3 regions of the Neobacillus sp. SM06 genome follow, and region 2 is predicted to be linked to each of the others. Evidence: riboswitches for the same ligand, from Rfam matches in the RefSeq annotation. Region 2 holds a riboswitch; each other region holds the start of a gene.
The links. Region 2 has a riboswitch for S-adenosylmethionine ahead of ACQYAD_RS00925 (methionine ABC transporter ATP-binding protein). Riboswitches for the same ligand answer to the same signal wherever they lie in the genome.
Positions count from the first base shown of each region.

Region 1: it holds a riboswitch for S-adenosylmethionine, as region 2 does, so the genes downstream of both, ACQYAD_RS04555 (methionine biosynthesis PLP-dependent protein) here and ACQYAD_RS00925 (methionine ABC transporter ATP-binding protein) in region 2, are expected to answer to the same signal.
Region 3: it holds a riboswitch for S-adenosylmethionine, as region 2 does, so the genes downstream of both, mtnK (S-methyl-5-thioribose kinase) here and ACQYAD_RS00925 (methionine ABC transporter ATP-binding protein) in region 2, are expected to answer to the same signal.

Region 1 covers NZ_JBNWEO010000011.1:257,902-265,852, reverse strand. The annotation lists gene ACQYAD_RS04565 (bifunctional homocysteine S-methyltransferase/methylenetetrahydrofolate reductase) at 1-1,526, opposite strand, end outside; gene metC (cystathionine beta-lyase) at 1,523-2,713, opposite strand; gene ACQYAD_RS04555 (methionine biosynthesis PLP-dependent protein) at 2,713-3,825, opposite strand; SAM riboswitch class I at 3,920-4,037, opposite strand; partial or broken gene ACQYAD_RS04550 (hypothetical protein) at 5,406-5,746, shown strand; gene ACQYAD_RS04545 (polysaccharide biosynthesis protein) at 5,697-6,008, shown strand; gene galU (UTP--glucose-1-phosphate uridylyltransferase GalU) at 6,024-6,917, shown strand; partial or broken gene ACQYAD_RS04535 (glycosyltransferase family 4 protein) at 6,966-7,951, shown strand, end outside.
Region 2 covers NZ_JBNWEO010000005.1:148,751-156,701, reverse strand. The annotation lists gene sufD (Fe-S cluster assembly protein SufD) at 1-1,018, opposite strand, end outside; gene sufC (Fe-S cluster assembly ATPase SufC) at 1,036-1,821, opposite strand; gene ACQYAD_RS00935 (MetQ/NlpA family ABC transporter substrate-binding protein) at 2,301-3,137, opposite strand; gene ACQYAD_RS00930 (methionine ABC transporter permease) at 3,153-3,821, opposite strand; gene ACQYAD_RS00925 (methionine ABC transporter ATP-binding protein) at 3,814-4,839, opposite strand; SAM riboswitch class I at 4,999-5,105, opposite strand; gene ACQYAD_RS00920 (hypothetical protein) at 5,234-5,584, opposite strand; gene ACQYAD_RS00915 (thioredoxin family protein) at 5,741-6,052, opposite strand; gene ACQYAD_RS00910 (toprim domain-containing protein) at 6,055-6,411, opposite strand; gene ACQYAD_RS00905 (DUF2231 domain-containing protein) at 6,540-7,022, opposite strand; gene gcvH (glycine cleavage system protein GcvH) at 7,159-7,542, opposite strand; gene ACQYAD_RS00895 (arsenate reductase family protein) at 7,603-7,951, opposite strand, start outside.
Region 3 covers NZ_JBNWEO010000014.1:47,786-55,736, forward strand. The annotation lists gene ACQYAD_RS08825 (pyridoxal phosphate-dependent aminotransferase) at 1-556, opposite strand, end outside; gene ACQYAD_RS08830 (carbon-nitrogen family hydrolase) at 655-1,440, shown strand; SAM riboswitch class I at 1,594-1,755, shown strand; gene mtnK (S-methyl-5-thioribose kinase) at 1,829-3,016, shown strand; gene mtnA (S-methyl-5-thioribose-1-phosphate isomerase) at 3,022-4,068, shown strand; gene ACQYAD_RS08845 (hypothetical protein) at 4,139-4,531, opposite strand; gene ACQYAD_RS08850 (BC1872 family protein) at 4,755-5,078, shown strand; gene ACQYAD_RS08855 (ABC transporter permease) at 5,114-6,289, opposite strand; gene ACQYAD_RS08860 (efflux RND transporter periplasmic adaptor subunit) at 6,340-7,662, opposite strand; gene ACQYAD_RS08865 (hypothetical protein) at 7,665-7,951, opposite strand, start outside.

The DNA of each region.
Region 1 (7,951 bases), on a different contig from region 2:
TCATGGATTTCCCGCAATTTTTCTTCGGAAAAAACAGGCTGGGAAATAAAGTAATCCGCTCCGGCAGTTATTTTTTTCTCGAGCCGCTGTACGGCCTTTTCCAGTGAACGAACGTTTGGGTTAAAGGCTGCTGCAATGCTAAAGGCGGTTTTTTCGCCAAGGTCTTTGCCGGATATGGACAAACCGTTATTCATTTGCTTCATCATTTGGATTAAGTCAAATGATGACAGATCATAAACGGATGAGGCTCCGGGAAAATCGCCGACTCGTGCCGGGTCGCCGGTTATCGCTAGCACATCATGCATCCCAAGCGTGTGAAGTCCCATCAAATGGGATTGCATTCCGATAATATTGCGATCCCGGCAGGAAATGTGAATGAGCGGCCGCATTCCGAGTTTGGTTTTCACCAAATAGCCGAGTGATTCGTTTGAAATCCGGATCGAAGCAAGCGAATTATCAGCTAATGTAATCGCATCAATGCCAGCTTCTTTCAGCGCCTTTGCCCCTTCGAAAAATTTATCGGTATTCAGTTTCCGTGGCGGGTCGAGCTCAACAATTACCGACGGGCTTTCTTTTACCATTTCCTCAAGGCGGGGGAAATCGCGTTTGGCTGGGGGTGATTGAACAGCGATTTTTGTGTCGGTTCGTTTTACTGTCTTCTCTGTTACTGGAGCCGCGTTTTTTAGTTCCGCGGCAATTGCGCGAATGTGTTCCGGCGTAGTCCCGCAGCAGCCGCCAAGCAAGCGGACTCCTTCGTTTCGAAAAGCTTGAGCCGAGCGGCGGAAGTATCCAGCGTCACTTTCGTAATGAAATTTCCCGTCAAGGTAGAAAGGCAGGCTCGCATTTGGATAAGCGGATAAAAAGGCCTTTTTCGGCAGTTCAACTTGCTCAAGTGTTAGCAGCATGTGGTGTGGTCCAAGCCGGCAGTTCAAACCGACTACGTCTGCGCCAAGGCTCTCCAATCGTTTGAAGGCTTCGTTGACGGGCGTTTGATCCTGTAAAATCCCGGGTTCATGAAGCGAGACTTGAGCGATCAGTGGCAGATTGGTTTCCTTGCGGGCAATGGCTACCACCGTTTCGAGCTCTTTTAGATCGTAAAAGGTTTCTAAAAGAATGCCATCGACACCTTCAAGCAGCAGACAATACAATTGTTCACGGAAACTACGTTTAATTTCTTCAAGCGCAATTGAACTTGGCTTTATACCGCGATTGCCGCCCATTGTTCCAAGCACAAAAGTCCCGGTTCCAGCAGCTTGTTTTGCGTTCCGGACAGCCGCACTGTTGATTTCTTTGACAGAATCCTCCAAGCCGTAGCGCTGCAGTTTTAAATAATTGGCCGCATACGTGTTCGTTTGAATCACATCGGCGCCAGCATCAATATATGCCTGATGAATCGCTTGAATTTGCTCCGGTTTGGATAGATTCAATTCTTCAAGGCAGGAGTCTTTACCATAACTATAAAGCAATGTCCCCATTGCCCCATCAGCAATCAACATTTGTTTTTCTAATTTTTGTAAAAAGCTCATACGTTTTCTCCTGGTAAAACAAGCTGCTTTTGCCGTACATGCTCTAGTGCTTGTGAAAAATCATTGATCAAGTCATCCGGATTTTCGAGTCCAACCGATAAGCGGAGCAGGCTGTTTTGAATGCCGCGCTTTTCCCGTTCAGTTTGCGGCATTGCTGCATGCGACATTTTGGCAGGATAGGACAAAATCGATTCCACTGCGCCAAGGCTTACAGCAAAAACCGGAATCTTGACATGTTTGACAAAGATTCGTAAGGCTTCTTCATTTTCCAATTCAAACGATAGCACTGCTCCCGGTCCGTCAGCCTGTAAGGTTTGCACCTTATGCTGCGGATGATTTTTCAAGCCGGGAAAATAAACTGCAGGTACAAGTGGATGGTTTTCGAAAAACTCGGCAAGCTTCTCCGCTGATTTTTGCGATTGTTCCAGACGGACATGAAGCGTTTTTAATCCGCGAAGAACAAGCCAGCAATCCTGTACCCCTAAAACAGCTCCAAATGAATTTTGCAAAAAACCGAGCCTTTTTGCTAAAGCTTCATCTTTCACAACTGCAAGCCCGGCAACGACATCGCTATGGCCGGATAAAAACTTCGTCGCGCTGTGAAGGACAATATCGGCCCCAAGCTCAAGCGGCTTTTGCAAAAGCGGAGTTAAAAAAGTGTTATCGACAAAGGTCAAGGCGCCAATTTCTTTCGCTATTTTGCTGATTGCCTGAATATCGGTTACCTTTAACAGTGGATTGGATGGTGTTTCAACATAAAAGGCTTTTGTATTTGGTTGGATTGCCTGTTTTACTTCTTCCAAATTAGTCATATCAACAAATGTATGTTCAATCCCGAACCGCGATAGAACCTCTGTCACCATTCGGAAGGTCCCGCCATATACATCCTCAGTAATTACCACATGGTCGCCTGAAGAAAGGAGGAGGAAGGCGGTTGAAATGGCCGCCATTCCGGAAGAAAAGGCAAATCCTTTCACACCGCCCTCGAGCTCCGCAATGACATCTTCCAGTGCTTCTCTTGTTGGATTCAGGCTCCGGCTGTAGTCATATTTGCCAAACTGGTCGATTTCGAACTGATGAAACGTTGAGGCATGCTGAATTGGTACGCTGACCGCGCCGTTTGTTGGATCAAATTTATGACGGTTATGAAGGAGCTTTGTTTCAAAGCTGAATTGTTCGTTTTTCATCATGCGTTCACTCCTTGTTTTACATTGGCAAAAGCTTGCTCAAGATCGGAAATTAAATCGGCTGCATCTTCAATTCCAACAGAAAAGCGCAACAGGCGATTGCAGACACCGGATTGAATCCGGATTTCTTCCGGGATGTCCGCATGGGTCTGAGTTGCCGGATAGGTGATCAAGCTTTCCACGCCTCCTAGGCTTTCAGCAAAAGTGATCAATGACAGGCCTTGCAAAAATGGGTTGACCCATGTTTCATCTTTTACACGGAAAGAAAGCATCCCGCCCCTTCCCGGATACAGAACATCAGTGACTCCTTCATGCTGGGAAAGGTATTCGACGATTTGCTTTGCGTTTTTTTCATGCTGTTTCATTCGCAATGCCAAAGTCTTCATCCCGCGCATAAGCAGCCATGAATCGAATGGACTGAGGACACCCCCGGCACCATTATGGTAAAGGGCTAGCGATTCACAAAGCTCCTTTCCTTTGGCAACGATCAACCCCGCGAGTACATCATTGTGTCCGCCTAAATATTTGGTTGCGCTGTGAATGACAATATCCGCACCAAGTTTGATCGGCTGCTGCAATAGCGGGGTATAAAATGTATTGTCAACGATTAACAGGATTCCGTGTTCTTTGGCAATTTTCGCAACGGCCGCAATATCCGTCTGCTGCATAAGCGGATTGGTGGGCGTTTCAAGAAAGATGGCCTTTGTATTTCGGGTAATCTTTTTTTCGATTTCATCGATATTGCTGGTATTAACATAGTGAGCGGTCAAGCCCCATTTTTTATAGCCTTGTTCAAGCAGGCGGTAGGTTCCACCGTATAAGTCTTCGCTTACGAGCCACTCATCGCCAGATTGAAAGAGCGATAGGATGGTAAAAATGGCAGCCATGCCCGAACTACAGGCAAAACCTTGATCCCCGCCTTCTAAATCAGCAATTGTTCTTTCAAGAAGCTGGCGGGTAGGATTTCCTGTCCGGCTATAATCAAACCCGGTCGATTGCCCAATCCCTTCATGCCGGTAGGCTGTTGAAAAATAGATTGGCGGATTCACTGCACCGGTTGCTGTTTCGCTGCGGTTCCCAATTTGAGCTAATTTTGTTTCTAATTTGTACATGACGATCACTCCTTGAAAGTTATAGTTGTTTTTTGTAAATAAAAAAAGTCTTCTATAAGAAGAAGACTTTTGTCATTGTGCGAACGCAGCCGTCTTCTTATCTCCCAAGTTACGCTGATAACTTGATGGACTTAGCACCTTTTCAATCTATAAAACAATTGAAGGTTGCTGAGGTGTCATTGGGCCATTCCCTCGACCTCTCTTGATAAGAAATCAAATATTTTTACTTTTCTTTAAAATTTACTACAATTCTTTGGGAGATGTCAATAATTAATTTGAAAATTAAGTTTGTTAGTGATTGCCAAAACGTATTTCTTAGCAATTTAGGAGCCTGATGCGATTAGAAAAGAGGTCGCTTCTTTGTTACTTGATGTTGCGTCGTGACGCATGAACGGAAAAAAAGCGAGTGATCGCGTCATGAGAAGTGTCGTTATGACGCGGAAACGGAAAAAAGGAGAGTGATCGCGTCATGAGAATTGTGTTCATGACGCATGAACGGAAAAAATCCAGACAAGCGCGTCATGAGAAGTGTGTTCATGACGCATGAACGGAAAAAAAGCGAGTGATCGCGACATGAGAAGTGCCTTCATGACGCATGAACGGAAAAAATGCAAGCAAGCGCGACATGAGAGAGGTGTTCATGACACGGAAACGGAAAAAAAGTGAGTGATCGCGACATGAGAAGTGTGTTCATGACGCATGAACGGAAAAAATCCAGGCAAGCGCGTTATGAGAGAGGTGTTCATGACGCGTAAACGGAAAAAAGGCGAGTGATCGCGTCATGAGAAGTGTGTTCATGACGCGTAAACGAAAAAAAAGGCGAGTAATCGCGTCATGAGAGAGGTTTTCATGTCGCGTAAACGGAAAAAAAGCGAGTGATCGCGTCATGAGAAGTGTGTTCATGGCGCATGAATGGAAAAAATGCAGGCAAGCGCGACATGAGAAGTGTGTTCATGACGCGTAAACGGAAAAAAAGCGAGTAATCGCGACATGAGAAGTGCCTTCATGACGCATGAACGGAAAAAATGCAAGCAAGCGCGTCATGAGAAGTATCTTCATGACGCATGAACGGAAAAAATGCAGGCAAGCGCGTCATGGGAAGTGTGTTCATGACGCGGAAACGAAAAAAAAGGCGAGTAATCGCGACATGAGAAGTGCCTTCATGACGCATGAATGGAAAAAATCCAGGCAAGCGCGACATGAGAGAGGTGTTCATGACGCGTAAACGAAAAAAAAGCGAGTGATCGCGACATGAGAAGTGTCGTCATGGCGCATGAACGGAAAAAATGCAGGAAAGCGCGACATGAGAGAGGTGTTCATGACGCGTAAACGGAAAAAAAGCGAGTGATCGCGACATGAGAAGTGCCTTCATGACGCATGAACGGAAAAAATGCAGGCAAGCGCGTCATGAGAGAGGTGTTCATGACGCGTAAACAGAAAAAAAGCGAGTGATCGCGACATGAGAAGTGTGGTCATGACGCGTAAACGAAAAAAAAGCGAGTGATCGCGTCATGAGAAGTGTCGTCATGACGCATGAACGGAAAAAATGCAGGCAAGCGCGTCATGAGAAGGAACCATTACTTCCAGTTATTAGCGGTGTGGCAGGAATTGAGCAGGCAGTTCGAGAATTAAATATTGATCATATTTTGATTGCGATTCCTTCTTTAAGCAAAAAAGAATTGAATGTCATTTTTCAAGAATGCGCAAAAACGGCAGTAAAAACACAAATTTTGCCAATTCTTGAGGATTTATGACAGGAAAAGTATCCGTACAGCAGTTTCGCGATGTCGAAGTAGAAGATTTATTGGGAAGAGAACCGGTTCAAATGGACATAGAAAGTATTTCGGAATATATTACAAATAAGGTGGTGCTTGTTACGGGGGCAGGCGGTTCGATTGGTTCCGAAATTTGCCGGCAACTTACTTGAAGAGATTGGCATTGAATTTTCAGGGATTCGTCCAGGTGAAAAACTTTTTGAAGAATTGTTAAAGCCGGATGAGGTTCATGAACAGCAGATCTATCCAAAAATCAATATCGGCAAGAAGGCAGAAATCTTTTTAGAAGAAATTGAGGAGATTATCGCGACATTTGAAACTATGGAACAACAGGAACTAAAGGAAAAACTGATCCACCTTGCCAATCATAAAGCAATCACCAAACCATTATTATCTGTTTCTGTTTAAAGGAGTGTACGAGAAATGAAAGTACGAAAAGCCATTATCCCTGCAGCCGGGTTAGGAACGAGATTCCTTCCGGCCACAAAAGCAATGCCGAAAGAAATGTTGCCGATTGTCGACAAGCCGACAATCCAATATATTGTTGAAGAAGCCGTTGCCTCCGGAATTGAAGACATCATTATTGTGACAGGAAAAGGAAAGCGGGCAATTGAAGACCACTTCGACAATTCTTTTGAACTTGAACACAATTTATTGGAAAAAGGGAAAATGGATTTACTGGATGAAGTTCAAAAATCGTCCCGACTTGTAGACATTCATTATATCCGTCAAAAGGAACCAAAAGGATTGGGGCATGCGATTTGGTGTGCGCGCAAATTCATTGGCGATGAGCCGTTTGCCGTTTTGCTCGGCGATGATATTGTGCAGGCAAAAAAACCGTGCCTTCAGCAATTAATGGAACAATATGAAAGATATAATGCTTCCATTCTGGGTGTCCAGTCTGTAGCAGACGAGGAAGTTTCCCGCTACGGGATTGTTGACGCCCAGGCCATCGGTGAGCGCTTCTACAGTGTCAACAGCCTTGTTGAAAAGCCGAAGCAGGAAGAAGCACCGTCCAATCTCGCCATTCTTGGACGCTACATCTTAAGCCCGAAAATTTTTGAAATTTTAGGGGAACAAAGTCCTGGCGCCGGCGGTGAAATTCAACTGACCGATGCCATTTCGACATTGAATCAATTTGAAGCGGTTTACGCCTATGATTTTGAAGGAACTCGCTATGATGTCGGTGAGAAAATGGGCTTTATTCAGACGACGATTGAGTTTGCCTTAAAGCGCGAGGATTTGCGCACAGAGTTAATTGAATATCTTTCAGAGGTTCTCGAAAAAGAACTGATGAAAGAACGTACAAAAGGCTGATTAACATGGCACAAAAAGTTCTTTTTGTTGCTACTGTCGCTGCCTTAGTTAAAATGGTTTAAAGAACAAGGGTGGGAAGTCGATGTAGCGGCAGCTGGCAGTTTAGAGCTGCCATTTGTCGATAAAAAATTTTCGCTCCCGATTCAAAGGGCTCCGTTTCACAAAGAAAATTTCAAGGCATATCAACAGCTGAAAAGCTGATTGATGCAAACCAATACGAAATCGTCCACTGCCACACCCCAATGGGTGGAGCTCTTGGCCGTTTGGCGGCACGACAAGCACGAAAGCAAGGAACAAAGGTTCTTTACACCGCCCACGGTTTTCATTTTTTTAATGTGGCACCGTTCGTGAACTGGCTTGTTTATTATCCAATTGAAAAAATCTTCTCAGCGGTTACGGATTGTTTGATTACAATTAATCATGAAGATTTTCAGCTGGCGCAGCGACACCGTTTCAAGGCTGAGCAAATCAAACATGTTCATGGAGTAGGAGTGAATACGGAACGTTTTCATCCAATCGATCGCGAGCATAAACTTCGGCTGCGGACAACATACGGCTACCAAGAGCAAGATTTTTTAATGATTTACGCTGCGGAATTTAATCAAAACAAGAATCAACAGCTTTTACTCAAAGCATTAGCCAAAATTAAGGACCAGATCCCACAAGCAAAATTGCTGCTTGCGGGAAATGGTCCTCTTTTATTGGATTGCAAGCAGCTGGCGGCTCAGCTTGGGATCGATCAAAAGGTTGAGTTTTTAGGCCAACGCCAAGATGTTGAACAGCTTTTAAAAATAAGTGATCTGGCTGTGGCCTCAAGCCTCCGCGAAGGGCTGCCCGTCAACATTATGGAAGCCATGGCCTGCGGGCTTCCGGTTGTGGCAAGTGATAATAGGGGGCATAGGGAGCTGGTTGAAGAAGGTGTTGGTTGATATCTAATTCCTGCTGAAAAATCAACTTTAGTTGGCGAAAGAATAATAGAAATCTACCAGCCTAATGCTCTTCGTAAAGAAATGGGTTTGAAGAGTGAAAAAAGG
Region 2 (7,951 bases):
CGTGCTCGATTTTACCAATTCCGTTAAAGACCGTAGAGGCGCTGTCTTTCATCACACCATGGTTTAAAATATTTCCATCGGTATGCTTGCCAAAGTGAACAACCTTTGTCGTAAAGTTCTGAGTTTGTTCACCGCTGCCGACCACCACGGTTTTCGTATCACCACTTGAGCCGTCGCCAATAAGATTGGTTGTATTTTCAGAAACCGTATTGCCTTCATTCATTAAGCCTAACGCCCATTCAATTCGGGCATCTCTTTCCGCAATACCACGGCGGTTTACATAGGTTGTGATCCCCTTCGCCAAATAGTCAACGGCACCGTAATTAATTTTCGCATTGGTATTGGCAATCACTTCTGTTGCGATATTTACCACATTGCTGGAAGAATCAAGTGTCGAAATGTAGTTTTCCACATAGACGACCGAGCTATTATCTTCAGCCACAACGATAACATGGTTAAAAAGATTAGCTTCCGGATCGTCATGCACGTAAACAGCTTGGATTGGCTCTTCGATTTCCACGTTTTTTGGAACGTAGAGGAAGGAACCGCCATTGAAAAGAGCTGCATGAAGAGCCGTTAACCGATGTTCATCTACTTTGATTGCTTTTGTCATAAAATATTTTTCAAGCAAATCCCCATGCTCACGGGCAGCTGTAAAAATATCTGTAAAAATAACTCCCTTGTTGCGAAGATCATCCGACAGTGTTAAATATGCCGGTGTTTGGTTGCGCTGAATATACAAATTTTTGTTCGTTGCTTCCAAATCGCCAATTAACGCTTTTACTTCCACTGGAAGCTCTGTTAATGATCCATATGATTTACTTTTGACTGTATGCTGATTAAACTGGCTAAAATTCCATTTTTCAATTTTCGTTTTGTCTGGTCTTGGTAGCGGTAGATCGCCAGCAATATTGATCGCTTTCACTCTAATTGCTTCAAGCCATGCCGGTTCACCCATTTCTTTTGAAAAGGAGCTGACAAAATCCGTACCGAACGATTGATTTGTTTCGATTGTCATGTTAATCCTCCTAACGCTTACGCTTCTTGCCCAACTGTTTCATCTTCAATGCCAAGTTCTTTCTTGATCCAGTCATATCCTTCTGCTTCTAAGCGTTGTGCAAGTTCTGGTCCGCCGGATTTCACGACGCGTCCCTGCATCATAACATGCACATAGTCAGGAGTGATATAGTTTAATAAACGCTGGTAGTGAGTAATCACCATACAGCCAAAATCTTCACCGCGCATTTCATTGATTCCCTTTGAGACTACTTTCAAGGCGTCAATATCAAGGCCTGAATCAATTTCATCAAGGATTGCAATTTTTGGCTCAAGCATCATTAATTGTAAAATCTCATTGCGTTTTTTCTCTCCGCCGGAGAAACCTTCATTGACATAACGCTGCGCCATATCGAGATCCATCTCTAGAAACTCCATTTGTTTATCCATTTTACGGATAAATTTCATCAAAGAGATTTCGTTTCCTTCTCCAAGGCGGCTATTAAGTGCCGAACGCAAGAAGTCAGCGTTTGTTACCCCAGTGATTTCGCTTGGATATTGCATGGCCAAAAACAGACCTGCACGGGCACGTTCATCGACTTCCATTTCCAGAACATTTTGTCCGTCCAATGTAATGCTCCCGCTTGTTACCTCATATTTTGGATGACCCATGATTGCCGATGAAAGCGTTGATTTCCCTGTCCCGTTCGGGCCCATGATCGCATGGATTTCGCCGCCTTTTATTTCAAGGTTGACACCTTTTAAAATCTCTTTCCCATCAATTGCTACATGAAGATCTTTGATCGTTAACGTTGATCCAGCCATATATATTTACCTCGCTTTTATAAAAAAATGGTATTAATTGAAAGCATTCTTTCTATTCTCATTCTATTCTCATTACAATCTTATAACAAATGAAATGTGTTAGCAACTCCTAAGCAGTGATAAAGGTCACAAATTAAAAATGATTTTCTTTTTCAATTGGTTATTGGTCTAAATAAGAGGTTTGCTCTTTTCTTAGGAAAAAGCCAGCATGATTCGTTGCCGGCTTTTTCTCATTCTTCCTATTTATATAGGTGCATATCTTCAAGCTCGTTTTATCCGTGAAATTTGTTCGTTTATCCGCGGAACTTTTCCATTTATCCGCGAAGTTTCTCTTTTTATCCATGGATTTTTTTGTTTTATCCGCATTTTTAATTTTTTTTCAAATAAGTTTTCGAAGATCCTGACCCTCTTTAGTATGCAAAAACGGAAATGGAACTATCCTTGTAATAACAAAAAGCAGGCTTATTGCCTGCTTTTTGTTATTTCGAAACCGGTACAACGGCACCTTTGTATTTTTCAAGGATAAAGTCTTGAATTTTTTTTGAGTGCAGTACATCAACAAGTGTTTTGATTGCTGGTTTATTTTCATCGCCTTGGCGCACCGCAATAATGTTCACGTAATTCGGATCAATCGGCTCTTGTGCGATTCCATCTTTTTTCGGATTTAAACCATTGTCAATTGCATAGTTGGAGTTAATCAGAACTGCATCTCCTTCACCGTTTTTAAAGATTTTCGGCAATAAAGACGCTTCGTAATTCGTATCAAATTTCAAGTTCTTTGGATTTTCCACAATGTCTTTAATATCGTACTCTTGAGGATTCACACCTTGTTTTAATTTAATAAGACCTAGCTTCTCAAGCATCCGCAGAAGACGAGGGTGATCGGAAACAGAATTACTCATAATTAGAGTTGCACCATTTGGAAGATCCTCAAGTTTTTTGTATTTTTTCGAATAAACAGCAATCGGCTCAATGTGAATTCCACCGGCATTGGCAAATTTATAGCCGTTTTCCTTCATTTGTACTTCCATATAAGGAATGGTCTGAAAGTAGTTTGCATCCAATTCTTTTGAAGCCAATGCCTTATTTGGCATAATGTAATCCTGGAACGTCTTAATTTGCAGATCAATTCCTTTTTCCTTTAAAATTGGCTGTGCTTCTTTTAAAATTTCAGCATGCGGTACATTGGAAGCACCGATAACCAATTTTGTCAGCTTTTTACCGCCTTGTGCATTATCCTTCGAAGTCGAAGTTCCGCATGCAGCTAAAGCCAGTACCAGCGTTAGCGCCAAAAGCGCTCCTAACCATTTTTTCATTCTAAACATCTCCTTTTATCGTTTATCTATTTTTTTCGTGATGGTATCACCAATAAACTGAATGATAAAGACAATAACCAAAATGATAATCGTAGCAACTAACGTCACATCGTTGCGGTTGCGCTGGAATCCCTCAAGATAAGCAAGATTTCCAAGGCCGCCGGCGCCAATGACACCTGCCATCGCGGTATAGCTGACAAGCGCGATGGCTGTAACCGTAATTCCGGACACAAGTGCAGGCATCGATTCAGGAAGCAGCACTTTCCAAATAATCGTTCCCATTGATGCACCCATCGATTTGGCTGCCTCAATCACCCCTTTATCAATTTCCCGCAATCCAATTTCAACCATTCTGGCGTAAAATGGAGCTGCTCCTACGATCAAAGCTGGCAATGCGGCGTTTTCGCCAATCATTGTCCCGAAAAGGAGGGTTGTGAACGGGATTAAGAGAACAATTAAAATAATAAATGGGATCGAACGAAAAACGTTGACAACGGCACTAATGACAAGATTAACAGGCCGGTTTTCCCACATATTTCCCGGTGAAGTAAGGAACAACAAAAGCCCAAGCAAAATTCCTAAAATAAAGGTAGCCAGAACGGAATAACCTGTCATGTATAGGGTTTGAACCGTTGCATCCCACATTGCCTGCCAATCAATATCCTTAAAATATTGCTTATCCATTTGAAACCACCTCCACTCCTACTTGCTGCGAACGGAGAAAATCAAGGGCTTGCTCAATTTCCTGCTGGTCGCCATCAAGGTGAATAAAGAGGGTGCCATATGAGCCATTTTGCGTTTGTGATATTTTTCCTTGAAGGATATTCACATTCGCTTTTGCATTCCGAATCAAATTGGTAATCACCGGCTGCTCGGCTGCCTCGCCAATAAAGGTTAATTGGACAATTCTTCCAGAATGATATTTTTCAAGCAGGTGATCAACTGTATCTTTTGTCGCCTCAGGTTCGGTTACCTGCTGAACAAACCGTTTTGTAATCGGCTGCTGTGGATTTTTAAATACTTCCAGGACTAATCCCGTTTCAACTACCTTACCGCTCTCCATTACTGCCACCCGATGACAGATTTTACGAATGACATGCATTTCATGGGTAATGAGCACAATTGTTAGACCCAGTCTTTTGTTGATATCAACCAATAAATCCAGGATTGAATCCGTCGTTTGCGGATCCAAAGCAGATGTTGCTTCATCACAGAGCAGGACTTTCGGATTATTGGCAAGTGCCCTTGCGATTCCGACCCTTTGCTTTTGCCCGCCGCTTAATTGTGAGGGGTATGCATTCTCCCTGCCTTCGAGGCCGACAAGCTTGATTAATTCTTGAACCCGCTTCAGCCTATCAGGGCCTTTAATGCCGGCAATCTCCAGCGGAAACGCAATGTTTTCGGCAACGGTTCTTGACCATAACAAATTAAAATGCTGAAAGATCATACTGATTTCCTGACGTGCTTTTCGAAGTTCCTTGCCTTTAATTTTCGATACTTCCTGGCCGGCTACTTTTATTGTACCTTCTGTAGGAATTTCCAATCCATTCAGCATGCGGATTAACGTACTTTTTCCGGCGCCGCTGTAGCCAATAACTCCGAAAATTTCTCCCTCGTCGATTTCTAAATTCACCTTGTCAACGGCGGTTAATTCACCCTGTTTGGACGGGAAAATTTTACGGACATTTTTAACAGATATCACTTCAATCACCTACTTTTTTTCAAATTTATAACCAACCCGCATTTATTTCAAGCGATTCCTGTACAACAGATAGCGTTTGATCGTTGAGCTTAAACCATTCTAGCAAAAAGAAAATGCCTTCCTGCATACTGGCAGAAAGGCATTAGAAAACAAACCTTTCTCCCATCTCCCAAAGCAAACGCTTTGTGTGAATTGGCACCATTTCAATTCGTATTGACGGTTGCCGGGCTTCATTGGGCACATCCCTCCACCTCTCTTGATAAGAGAATCCTCTATTCAATTAACGTTATCGGCTATTCCTAAAATAATTACGGAAACTATCGTATCACGGATAAAAAAAGGTGTCAATAAAAATTTCGACAAAATTCTCGAAATTCTCAACTACCCATTCGTTTTAAACCAAGAACTGTTCCGGTTCGCTTTTTGCTAAATAAAAGATGGACTCCAGCAGCAAGATCGTGCGAAAAGGCGCTTTGATAGACAAAACTTTTTTTTCCGCCAAGGAACGCAATTTTTCCTGTCCCTTCAATAAGGCAATCATTCCCTCTTCTCTGCCCGTCATCTGCCAATTTTCATACTCACCACTATCATTAGGATTCATACACACATCGCCGTCGAAAAAAACCATCGAAACCCGTTCTGCCTCTGTTATCAGCTCGATTGACAGATTGGCTTTCGTAATTAGTGGTTGTACGTGCGCTTTATTCTTGATACCATTGATAAAAAGTTGAACATTATCCTTCATTTTGACCACTCCGAATTAATCGCTCTATACGTATATATTCCGTAGTGGTTCCAATATTCCTTTCAAAATAGTTCGACAATTTCTTTTTAATTTCATCCCTACTGTCGAATATTTCCTGAGAAATATGTAGAAAGCAGCTGCTTTGGCACCTGCTTTCTACAGGATATGCTGATGGACTTTTTCCAATAGATACGGCACAGAATGAAAAGCATAAATCGTTTCAACAACTTGGCCATCTTTGACAAACAAAAGACAGGGCACACTTTCGATTAAAAATGCTTTTGCTGTTTCAGGATAATAATTCAAGTTCATTTTCCCGATTTTCAAATCGATCATTTCGGTGATTACTGTTAGCATTCGGGAAGCCATTTGGCACGTGCCGCACAGCGGTGTATAAAAATAAACAAGCCCGGTAGAATGATCCTCAAAGAAAGTATTTAGCTCTTGCTGGCTCCATTCATTCATCATCGTCAACCCATTTCCAAAAATTCAGCATGTACATCAATATTCGCGCCTAAAAGAATGGTTGCCAAATGCTTTACAGAGGCTGTCGCGACTTCACGGTACATTCGATCAATATGCAAATGCTTGGCTTCAGGAAACTCGCGCTTTAACTGCTTTCGGAGCTTCTCCCCTGCTTCATCTGCATCAACCAATATATAAATGTCTTTATCTACAAGCGATTCGACCAGCTCATCCATTTTATTCATGCTGATTGTACCGTTTGTGCAAATAATTTCAACTGGCTCATTAATAATCTTCTTTACTTTGTTTTTATCAGATTTTCCTTCGACAATAATCACTTTTTCCATCATCATGCTATCCATCCGAGATCACCCATAAAGTTAAGTTGTTCGTTAATGTTAACATATTCGCATACTTTCTTCACGTGCACCCATATATGGTACAACTATAGCATGATCCCCATGTGATCGAGTAGAGGTTTGCTTAGAAATTAGTTCCCCTGATTCCATTTGCCAGACTTTGGCGGATTCACATAGGTTCCGTTCATTTTGACGCCTACTCCTTGGCTGTAGACCATCTTTCCGCCAAAATAACCTGTCGACAAAATTCCTACTGTACTTAAAAGGGATAAAACAAGGTAAGCCGCCAATGATACACGGATCAACTCTTTCTTTTTCAAAACGAAGAATGCGCGGAACGCCACAACCAAAAAGGCAATCAAGGTTGTTAGATCCGCAAGATCCTGATGGTATTCGAATACGTTTGTATTTCCCCTCGCATCGTGCTCAGGGCCTGTCCCGACGGCAATCCATGCGCTGAGAAAGGCGATGAGCCAAAGCCAAAACCCTTTGCGCGGAGAAATTTTCCGCTTGGTGATAAGCGAAAAAACATCATAAATGGTTGCAAAAAGGATTAGGACAATTGGAAAATGAACCATTATTGGGTGAATATGCGAAAACACTTCTTGAAACATTTTTTTCCTCCTCTTTAAACTGCAGGTTGACAGCAGTTTTTCACTCACTAGGAGACATTACCATACGATTTTTAAAAATTTCTTAAAAAAAGAAAAGTACGGTCATCAAACCGCACTTTTCATGTAAATCAAAAAATTAGCTTTCTTGTGTCATTTTATCGTATTGGTCGGCTGTCATCAGCTTATCAAGTTCACTCTTGTCGGATGGCTCGATCACGATCATCCATGCTTTTTCATATGGAGACTCATTAACAAACTCGGGACTGTCGCTCAACTCTTCATTCACTTCAACAACTTTGCCACTGACTGGTGCATAAAGCTCGGAAACAGTTTTAACCGATTCAACACTGCCAAATGGCTCGTCAGCAGTAACCTCATCGCCAACCTCCGGAAGCTCTACAAATACGATATCCCCAAGTTCGGATTGTGCAAAGTAGGTAATTCCAACACGCACTTTAGCGCCTTCATCTTTTACCCATTCATGTTCTTCAGAATAACGCAAATCTTTTGGTGTATCCACTAGCGATCCCTCCATAATGATTTTTAAATTTATTTGATTCTCTTAAAAAGAGAAACCATCCTATCGCCACATTTTTTCAAATTCATCTTCACGAAAGCCAACCGTTACGTTTTTGCCGTCTGTTACAAGCGGCCGTTTAATCAGCATCCCGTCTGAGGCGAGCAAATCAAGAAGTTCAGCATCTGATGCCGTCTTGATTTTGTCCTTTAACCCTAATTCGCGGTATTTTAAGCCGCTTGTGTTAAAAAATTTCTTCAGCTCCAACCCGCTTTTTTTGTACAAATCTTTCAGTTCCTCCCGTGATGGAGGGTTTTCAACAATATGTATTTCTCGGTAGGACAGTTGAAGGTCGTCAAGCCACTTTTTCGCTTTTCGGCATGTCCCACATTTCGGATACCAATAAAATGTC
Region 3 (7,951 bases), on a different contig from region 2:
TCGCAATTGCACCTGTCGGATTATTCGGATAATTCAAGAACATCAGCTTTGCTTTCTCAAGCGCCAGATCCGAAAGTTCACGGTAATCGGGAAGAAAGCCGTTTTCTTCCTTTAGAGCCATCCATTCCATTTTCGCCCCGGCAAGCTCAATCCCCGACCAATAATCCGGATACCCCGGATCGGGAACCAATACCAAATCCCCAGGATTCAGTAAACATTGCGGAATTTCAACCAACCCTGCCTTACCGCCAAAAAGAATCGCAACTTCTGTTTCTGGGTTAATCGTCACGCCATACTCCCGATTATAAAATTCAGCGGTAGCCTGTTTAAAATAAGCAAACCCTTGAAATGGAGAATAGCGATGGTTCACCGGGTTGAGTGCTGCCTGTTGCAATGATTCCACAATATGTGGCGGGGTAGGCTGATCAGGATTTCCCTGACCAAGATTAATAACATCTGTTCCGGAGGCAATGACCTCTTGCACTTTTGCAACAAGTGAGGCAAAAAACTGCTTCGGCAGCCGTTTTAACAGTTCCGATTGCTCAAATTGTTTCATTTTCTCCACCTACTTAAAAAATTCTTGAAATTCTAGTCATCAATCATATATCGTTAAAAGCAAGATGTAAAGATAATTTTTAAAGGGAGGGTTTAGGCATGCCCTTACGTGTTGCCTGTTTGCAAATCGACATTGCTTTTGGCGATCCAAAAGCAAATTTTAAAAATGTGGAAAAACAATTTCAAGCGCTTGAAGCTCATAATCTCGATGTGGTAGTGCTGCCGGAATTATGGACAACGGGTTACGATTTAACCCGGCTTGAGGAAATTGCCGACCGGAACGGAAGCGAATCAATCCATTTTCTTAGCCGACTCGCGAAAACGCATCAGGTGAATATCGTGGGAGGTTCCATTGCAAAGCAAACCGATCAAGGAGTGACCAACACGATGTTTTTCTTTGATCGGACTGGTACCGTTGTCGGCGAATACAGCAAACTTCATCTATTTCAACTGATGGATGAACACTTGTATTTGCAGCATGGCGAAAAAACCGGCCTTTTTCATCTTGAGGGCACGGCAGCAGCCGGTGTGATTTGCTATGACATCCGCTTCCCGGAGTGGATCCGTACCCATACAACCAAGGGTGCAGAAATTTTGTTTGTCGTCGCCGAATGGCCTCTGCCGCGTTTGGCGCACTGGCGCTCGTTGCTGATAGCAAGAGCAATTGAAAACCAATGTTATGTGGTTGCCGCAAACCGCGCAGGCTCTGATCCAAACAATGTCTTTGCCGGCCACTCGCTTGTGATTGATCCATGGGGGGAAATCGTTGCCGAAACAGGTGAAGATCCCGCAGTGCTTAGAGCCGTTATCGATTTGGAATTGGTGCAAAAAGTCAGAAAGCAAATCCCGATTTTCACCGACCGCAAACCGGAGTATTATTCATAGTAACGACCGAAACATGCAGTAAAGTTGAATTCACCACATTGACACTATGAAAATTTTTAAAAAAGCTATTGACAGATTACCAGAAACCTTGCTATCATCGTCATCAAGAAAAGTTACAAGCTTTTGAAAATTTTAAAATCAACTATAATCATTCTCTTATCAAGAGTAGGCTGAGGGAAATGGCCCAATGAAGCCCAGCAACCGACCGTAATACCTTCGTGAGAAGGGGCGCGCCCAATGCGCCAAAACATCCCTGTTTTGCAAGGCACGGTGCTAATTCCACAGAAAGCAATTTGACTTTCTGGCAGATAAGAGGTACGGAGCCTTGTTCTCATGCCTCTTTCTGCGGAAAGAGGCTTTTTATTTTTTCACAAAGGAGACAGAAACGATGACAGTAACGGTAAAACAAGCATATGAACCATTAACAGAATCAACGGCAATTGCTTTGGCAAAAAATCTTGAGCTGTTTCCGCAAGAAACTGAACTTACCTGCAAAGAAATCGGTGATGGAAATCTCAATCTCGTCTTTCATATCATTGATCAACATACCGAAAAAGGAATCATCATCAAACAAGCATTGCCCTATGCAAAGGTAGTGGGAGAATCCTGGCCGCTGACGATCCACCGTGCAAAAATTGAAAGCGACGCCTTAAAAAAGTTTGCTCAGTATGTGCCGCAGCTCGTCCCGGAAATCTATCATACTGATGAAACGCTGGCCATCACGGTCATGGAGGATCTCTCCCGCTTAACGATTGCCCGTAAAGGCTTAATCGACGGTGAAAGCTACCCGCTTATTTCGGAACATATTGGCACCTTTTTAGCGAATACGCTTTTTTATACTTCTGATTTTTACTTAACAGGAAAAGAAAAAAAGAATTTGGTCAAACAATTTTTCAATCCTGAGCTTTGCAACATTACCGAAGACCTTGTGTTCACGGATCCGTTCTTCGATATTGACACAAACGATTTTGAGCCAGAATTGCGGACAGATGTTGAAAAACTATGGAATGACCAGGAACTCAAATTGGAAGCGGCAAAGTTTAAGCATAAATTTTTAACGGAAGCCGATGCCCTGCTGCACGGCGACTTACATACCGGCAGCCTGTTCGCAAGCACGACCGAGACAAAGATTATTGATCCCGAATTTGCAGTTGTCGGGCCATTCGGATTTGATCTTGGCCAATTTATTGCCAACCTACTGCTGAATGCAATTGGGCGTGAAGACAGCCAGGCTGTTTTGTTCAAACATATCAACCGTACATGGACGGTGTTTGAAACGACCTTCCGAAAACTTTGGGAATCTGAAGGAAAAGATCCTTATACAAAGGTTAACGGCTATGTTGATGTTGTTCTGAACAATTTGTTTGAGGATGCCCTCGGATTTGCCGGCTGTGAAATCATCCGCCGCACAATCGGTCTTGCCCATGTAGCTGATTTGGATGGAATTGCGGACAAAGAAAAGAAGTTGGCAGCAAAGAAGCATGCACTACGATTAGGGCGCGCCCTGCTAATTGAACGAATTTCCATTCTCAATACGATCCATATCCAAGAAATTTTTGAAACAACGAAGGAGTGAATACCATGCCGATCACCGAAACAGTCCCCCACTCTGTTGAGTGGAACGAAACTTATATCACTGTACTTGATCAAAGAAAGCTACCGCTCGAGACCATATTTGTCGAGCTGCATTCCATAAAAGATGTATGGGATGCGATTGTTACGTTAAAAGTTCGAGGCGCTCCAGTGATTGGCATAACAGCTGCCTATGGACTTGCATTAGCAGCATCCCGCTACGAAGCCGAGTCGATTGAGGAGTTTCAGCAATTGCTGGAAAAAGATCGGGAGTATTTGGCCAGTTCACGCCCAACCGCTGTAAACTTGTTTTGGGCGCTCAACCGTTTAAGTACTAGTGTCAAAGGAGTCACCTCCGTGAATGAGGCGAAAACCACTCTTATTCACGAAGCGATTTGCATCCAAGTGGAAGATGAAGATACATGCCGGCAAATCGGTGAGCATGGCCTGTCTCTTTTTTCAAGCGGCGATAAGGTATTGACGATTTGCAATGCCGGCTCGATTGCGACCGCCCGCTACGGGACAGCGCTTGCCCCTTTTTATCTGGCAAAAGAACGGAATATTCCGTTAAAGGTTTTTGCATCAGAAACGCGACCAGTACTGCAGGGGGCGCGGCTAACAACATGGGAGCTGCTACAGGCGGGCATCGATGTCACCTTAATTACCGATAATATGGCCGCCCATACGATAAAGGCAAAAGAAATCAGTGCGATTATTGCCGGTGCCGACAGGATTGCCGCAAATGGCGACACCGCCAATAAAATCGGCACCTTCGGCCTCGCTGTTTTAGCCAAGCATTTCGATATTCCTTTCTATGTGGCAGCCCCGCTTTCGACTTTTGACCCTTCCCTGCCAAATGGGGAAGCCATTCCGATTGAGGAGCGTAAAGCGGAAGAAGTGACTAGGTTAAACGGCATACAAATCGCTCCGCCCGACGTTCACGTCTTCAATCCGGCCTTCGATGTCACGCCGAATGAACTCATCACCGCCATTATTACCGAAAAAGGCATTCTGAGAGAAAATTATTCGGAAGAAATTCAGCAATTATTTCGTTAAAAAACAGGAGAGAATTTTTCTCTCCTGTTTTCAATAAAAGACTCTGTTGAAAAATACATGATAAAGTTTTTTAGACTGCTGCAATGTTATTCTGTGCATCCAATGATTGATAAGGAAAATCCAAGTAAGTGGAAAGCTTTTCCTTGACGTGATGGCTCCATTTAGATGTATCAATTCCAGCTTGAGTTAAAATGGCATACGAGTACGTCCACGCTTTCATTTCCACATTCAGTCGGTAAGCCGAGTCGTTCCTCCATAAATCATAATCCAATTCCTGATCCAGATGATCTTTCAGGTGACCAATTTCATGCGCCAATCCATAAAGATCTTCCAACTCCCATTTATATGGTGCTTTTATGATAAAAGTCTCACTATTGAAACTCAGTTTGTCCGAAGTGAAATGCACTCGGCCGCCCAGCGCATTTGCTAGTTCACAAAGCTTACCTAATTGTTCTAGACTCATTTCCATCGCCCTTTCCGTTCAAAAAAAGCATAGTCTATTCTACTTGAATTCCACCGAATTTACAAGCCTTGTTATTGCAAACCGTTGTGAGTGACTACAGATTCCACTTTCATCATTTGCCTAAATTTTTTGAAAAAAAAGTGGATGTTCCGAAAGTTGTGTTATATAATATAAACAAACAATAATATCTGTTATATAATAATATCGAAAGGATGTTAAGCGAATGAACAAAACGGAATCCATTGCACGGAAAATTTTCGGTTGGAGTCTTAATCGCTGGGATCGCTGGTATGATTATGAAAAAGGTATTTTTATCAAGGATGAAGATTTTCAGCCAGAGAAAAACTTACAGCACGCTATGCTCATCGTTGAAAGATTAGAGGAGTTTGGGTATCACTACGATACCGATGGAATTTCAGTGGCAAGTTTTAATCATATACGGGCTAAAGGTGAAACATTGGCACAAGCTATCACAAATGCTGCCTACACCCTTATCGAGCAAAACGCAATGTTCGGCAGCTCCAAACTATGGCGGAAACTTTGCTAAAAAAAGAGAGCACTGGGTAAAGTTCCTAGTGCTCTCTATTCATAATGGAGCGCGTCAATCGGATTTAGTTTAGCAGCCTTATAAGCTGGTACTATCCCAAACACTAAACCAATCATAATCGAAAATAGAAGCGAAACCCATAGAACAGCCATGGAAATAACCGCTTCAATACCAGCAACGGACTTCACGGTGAAAGAACCTGAAATGCCAAGCAAAATGCCGATTAATCCTGCAATAACGGTAATCAATACTGCTTCGGTTAAAAACTGAAAAAGAATATCTCTTCTTTTCGCGCCAAGCGCCTTGCGAATTCCAATTTCCCTCGTCCGTTCTGTAACCGAAACAAGCATAATATTCATAATGCCGATCCCGCCAACCACCAGGGAAATAGCAGCAATTCCGGTAAGCATATACGTCATTAAATTGGAAACTGAGTTCGCCGTATCGAGCATATCCTGCTGATTCAGCAGCTTATAACTATTGGTATCATTGCGGAACAACGCCTTTAACTTTTTATCAAGATTTTTTAAAACCGGTTGAACCATTTTGCTGTTCTGTGCTTGTATAAAAATTGATTTGATCCCTTGGGCGTAAAACGTTCTTTCCGTGGTGCTTGCCGGAAGCAGAACACGATCGTCATCAGAACCGGCAATCGAATTGCCCTTTGGCTTTAATACACCAATTACCCGAAAGGTAACTCCGTTAATTTGAATCGTTTCTCCAATCGGATTTATAAAACCAAAGAAGTTTTGCGCAATGTTGGAACCTAATACCGCCACACGCGTTCGGTAGTCAAAATCAAGCGGTGAAATAAACCTTCCTTTTTTTAACGACAACGCTCTGATAGCTTGATAGCTAGAGTTAATCCCAGAAATTTCAATCCCATCTGCAAGCTTTTCACTTCGCTTAACGGTTGCTGTTTCGCTGATTACCGGCGAGATTGCTTGAATGCCTCTCAATTGGGCAAGATTCATCGTTTCCTCATAGCTTACTGTATTTTTGCTGCCCCGGCCGATGATGTTCACATAAATCAAATTGGTGCCAAGGTTTTGGATTTTCCCTTGAACCTGTTGTTTTGTTCCATTACCAAGCGATACCAAAATAATCACGGAGGAAATGCCGATAACAATTCCAAGCATTGTCAAAAAGGTTCTCAATTTATATGAAATAATGGTCTGAAACGCTGTTTTCACAGCTTCGCGAGCATTCAACCGCACCCCTCCTTCCGTTTTTTTTCGCATTCTTAAAAAAAGCAGCTGGTTTACTTTTGTTTTCCTTGCTTATTGCCACCGCCAAACATTTTCTTTAAAGCATTATTGTTCTTTTTCTTGTTGTTTTTATCAAGGGTGTAGCTTTTCGGAATGACGACTTTTTCTCCTTCCTGAACGCCTGAAACAATTTCAACAAATTGGTCATCGTGAATGCCTGTCTTTACTTTAGTCAGTTGCTGTTTGCCATCAGTTGATTGCACCATTACAAACGGATGACCGTTTTTTTCTTGAATGGCTTCAAGCGGGAGCAAAAGAATATCCTTCTTTTCAGAGGTGGTAATATACGCTTCCCCTGTCATTCCCGGTTTTACATCTGTCACTGTGTTTAATTTGACAGCAACCGAAAAAGTAGACACGCCATTTAGAACTTCCCCGATATTGGAGATAGAAGCAACCACACCCGTTAGCGAAGAAGTTGGCATTGCATTTAAGCGCACTTCTACGTTCTGTCCGTTTTTTATTTTTAGAATATCAAGTTCATCGACAGAAAGGGTCATTTGCATGTTGGTTAAATCGGCCACTTCAACTAGCGGATCTCCTTTCTGAACGGTGTCGCCCGGCTGCACCTTCACATCCACAACCGTCCCCGAAAATGGCGATTTTAAGGAAGGTATTTGTTCATTGGCCTGAAGCTGATTCAGCTTTGCTTTCGCCTGCTGCAGCTGGATTTCTGCTTTGGCCGCTTTATCTTGAAGGCTTTGATCTTTTTCCAAGGTAGCAAGAACGGCTCCCTGCTGAACTTCTGCACCTTGTGTCAGGGAAAGACTGGCTATTTTTCCAGAAGCTTTGGCTTGGACCTCTACTTTGTTGCCGATGCTATCCTGAATAGTAGCCAGAACGGTATTGTCCTGAACATCTTCGCCAATCGCTCCACTTATCTCAAGCACTTTGCCTGATACCGGACTGTTTATACTCCGATTTGCATTGCTTGTGGCAAGATCCCTCTGGGCACTTTCAGCATCAATTTCAGCCGCTTGCACATTGCTTTTTGCATCCAAAATACTTCCACTTAGATCATTTCCTTTAAAGGTAATGAAGTCTTGACCCGCTTTCACTTGTTCCCCAATTTGAGCCTTGACATCTTGAATGGTTTCCGCTGCATCTGCCTTAAATAGTTTCATTTCTGCAGAGCCGACCGTTCCTAGAGCATGTACCTTTTCCTGAATCGACCCTTTTTTGACTTCAACCGTTTTGGCCGGTTGGGAACCTGCACTTGCTGTTGTTTGCTTTTTATTTAAATAAAATGCGGCAACGCCAACAAGCAATACGAGCAAAGTCGTGAGCAAGAGCCATTTTTTCGGTCGTTTTTCCACCGTTACGCCCCTTTCTTGTTCTCAATTTGTTTCGTGATCGCTTTGGTCCATGCCTGTTTTTTCTGATTCAGCACATCTTGGGTAGCGTTTGGATGACTCTTTTTGAAACTTGCCTCGCGTTTTTGCAGCAAATAATCGATTACCTGCTGCTCTGTCTTATTTTTTTCCTGAGCAATCTCAACAATGCTTTTCCCGTTTTTCCGCTCTGCATTAAAGTCCTTCCTGGTCATGTCTAGAAAGTTTACTAGACTGCGGGTTATCCCTTTCTTCTTTTTCTGCTGCTTTGCTT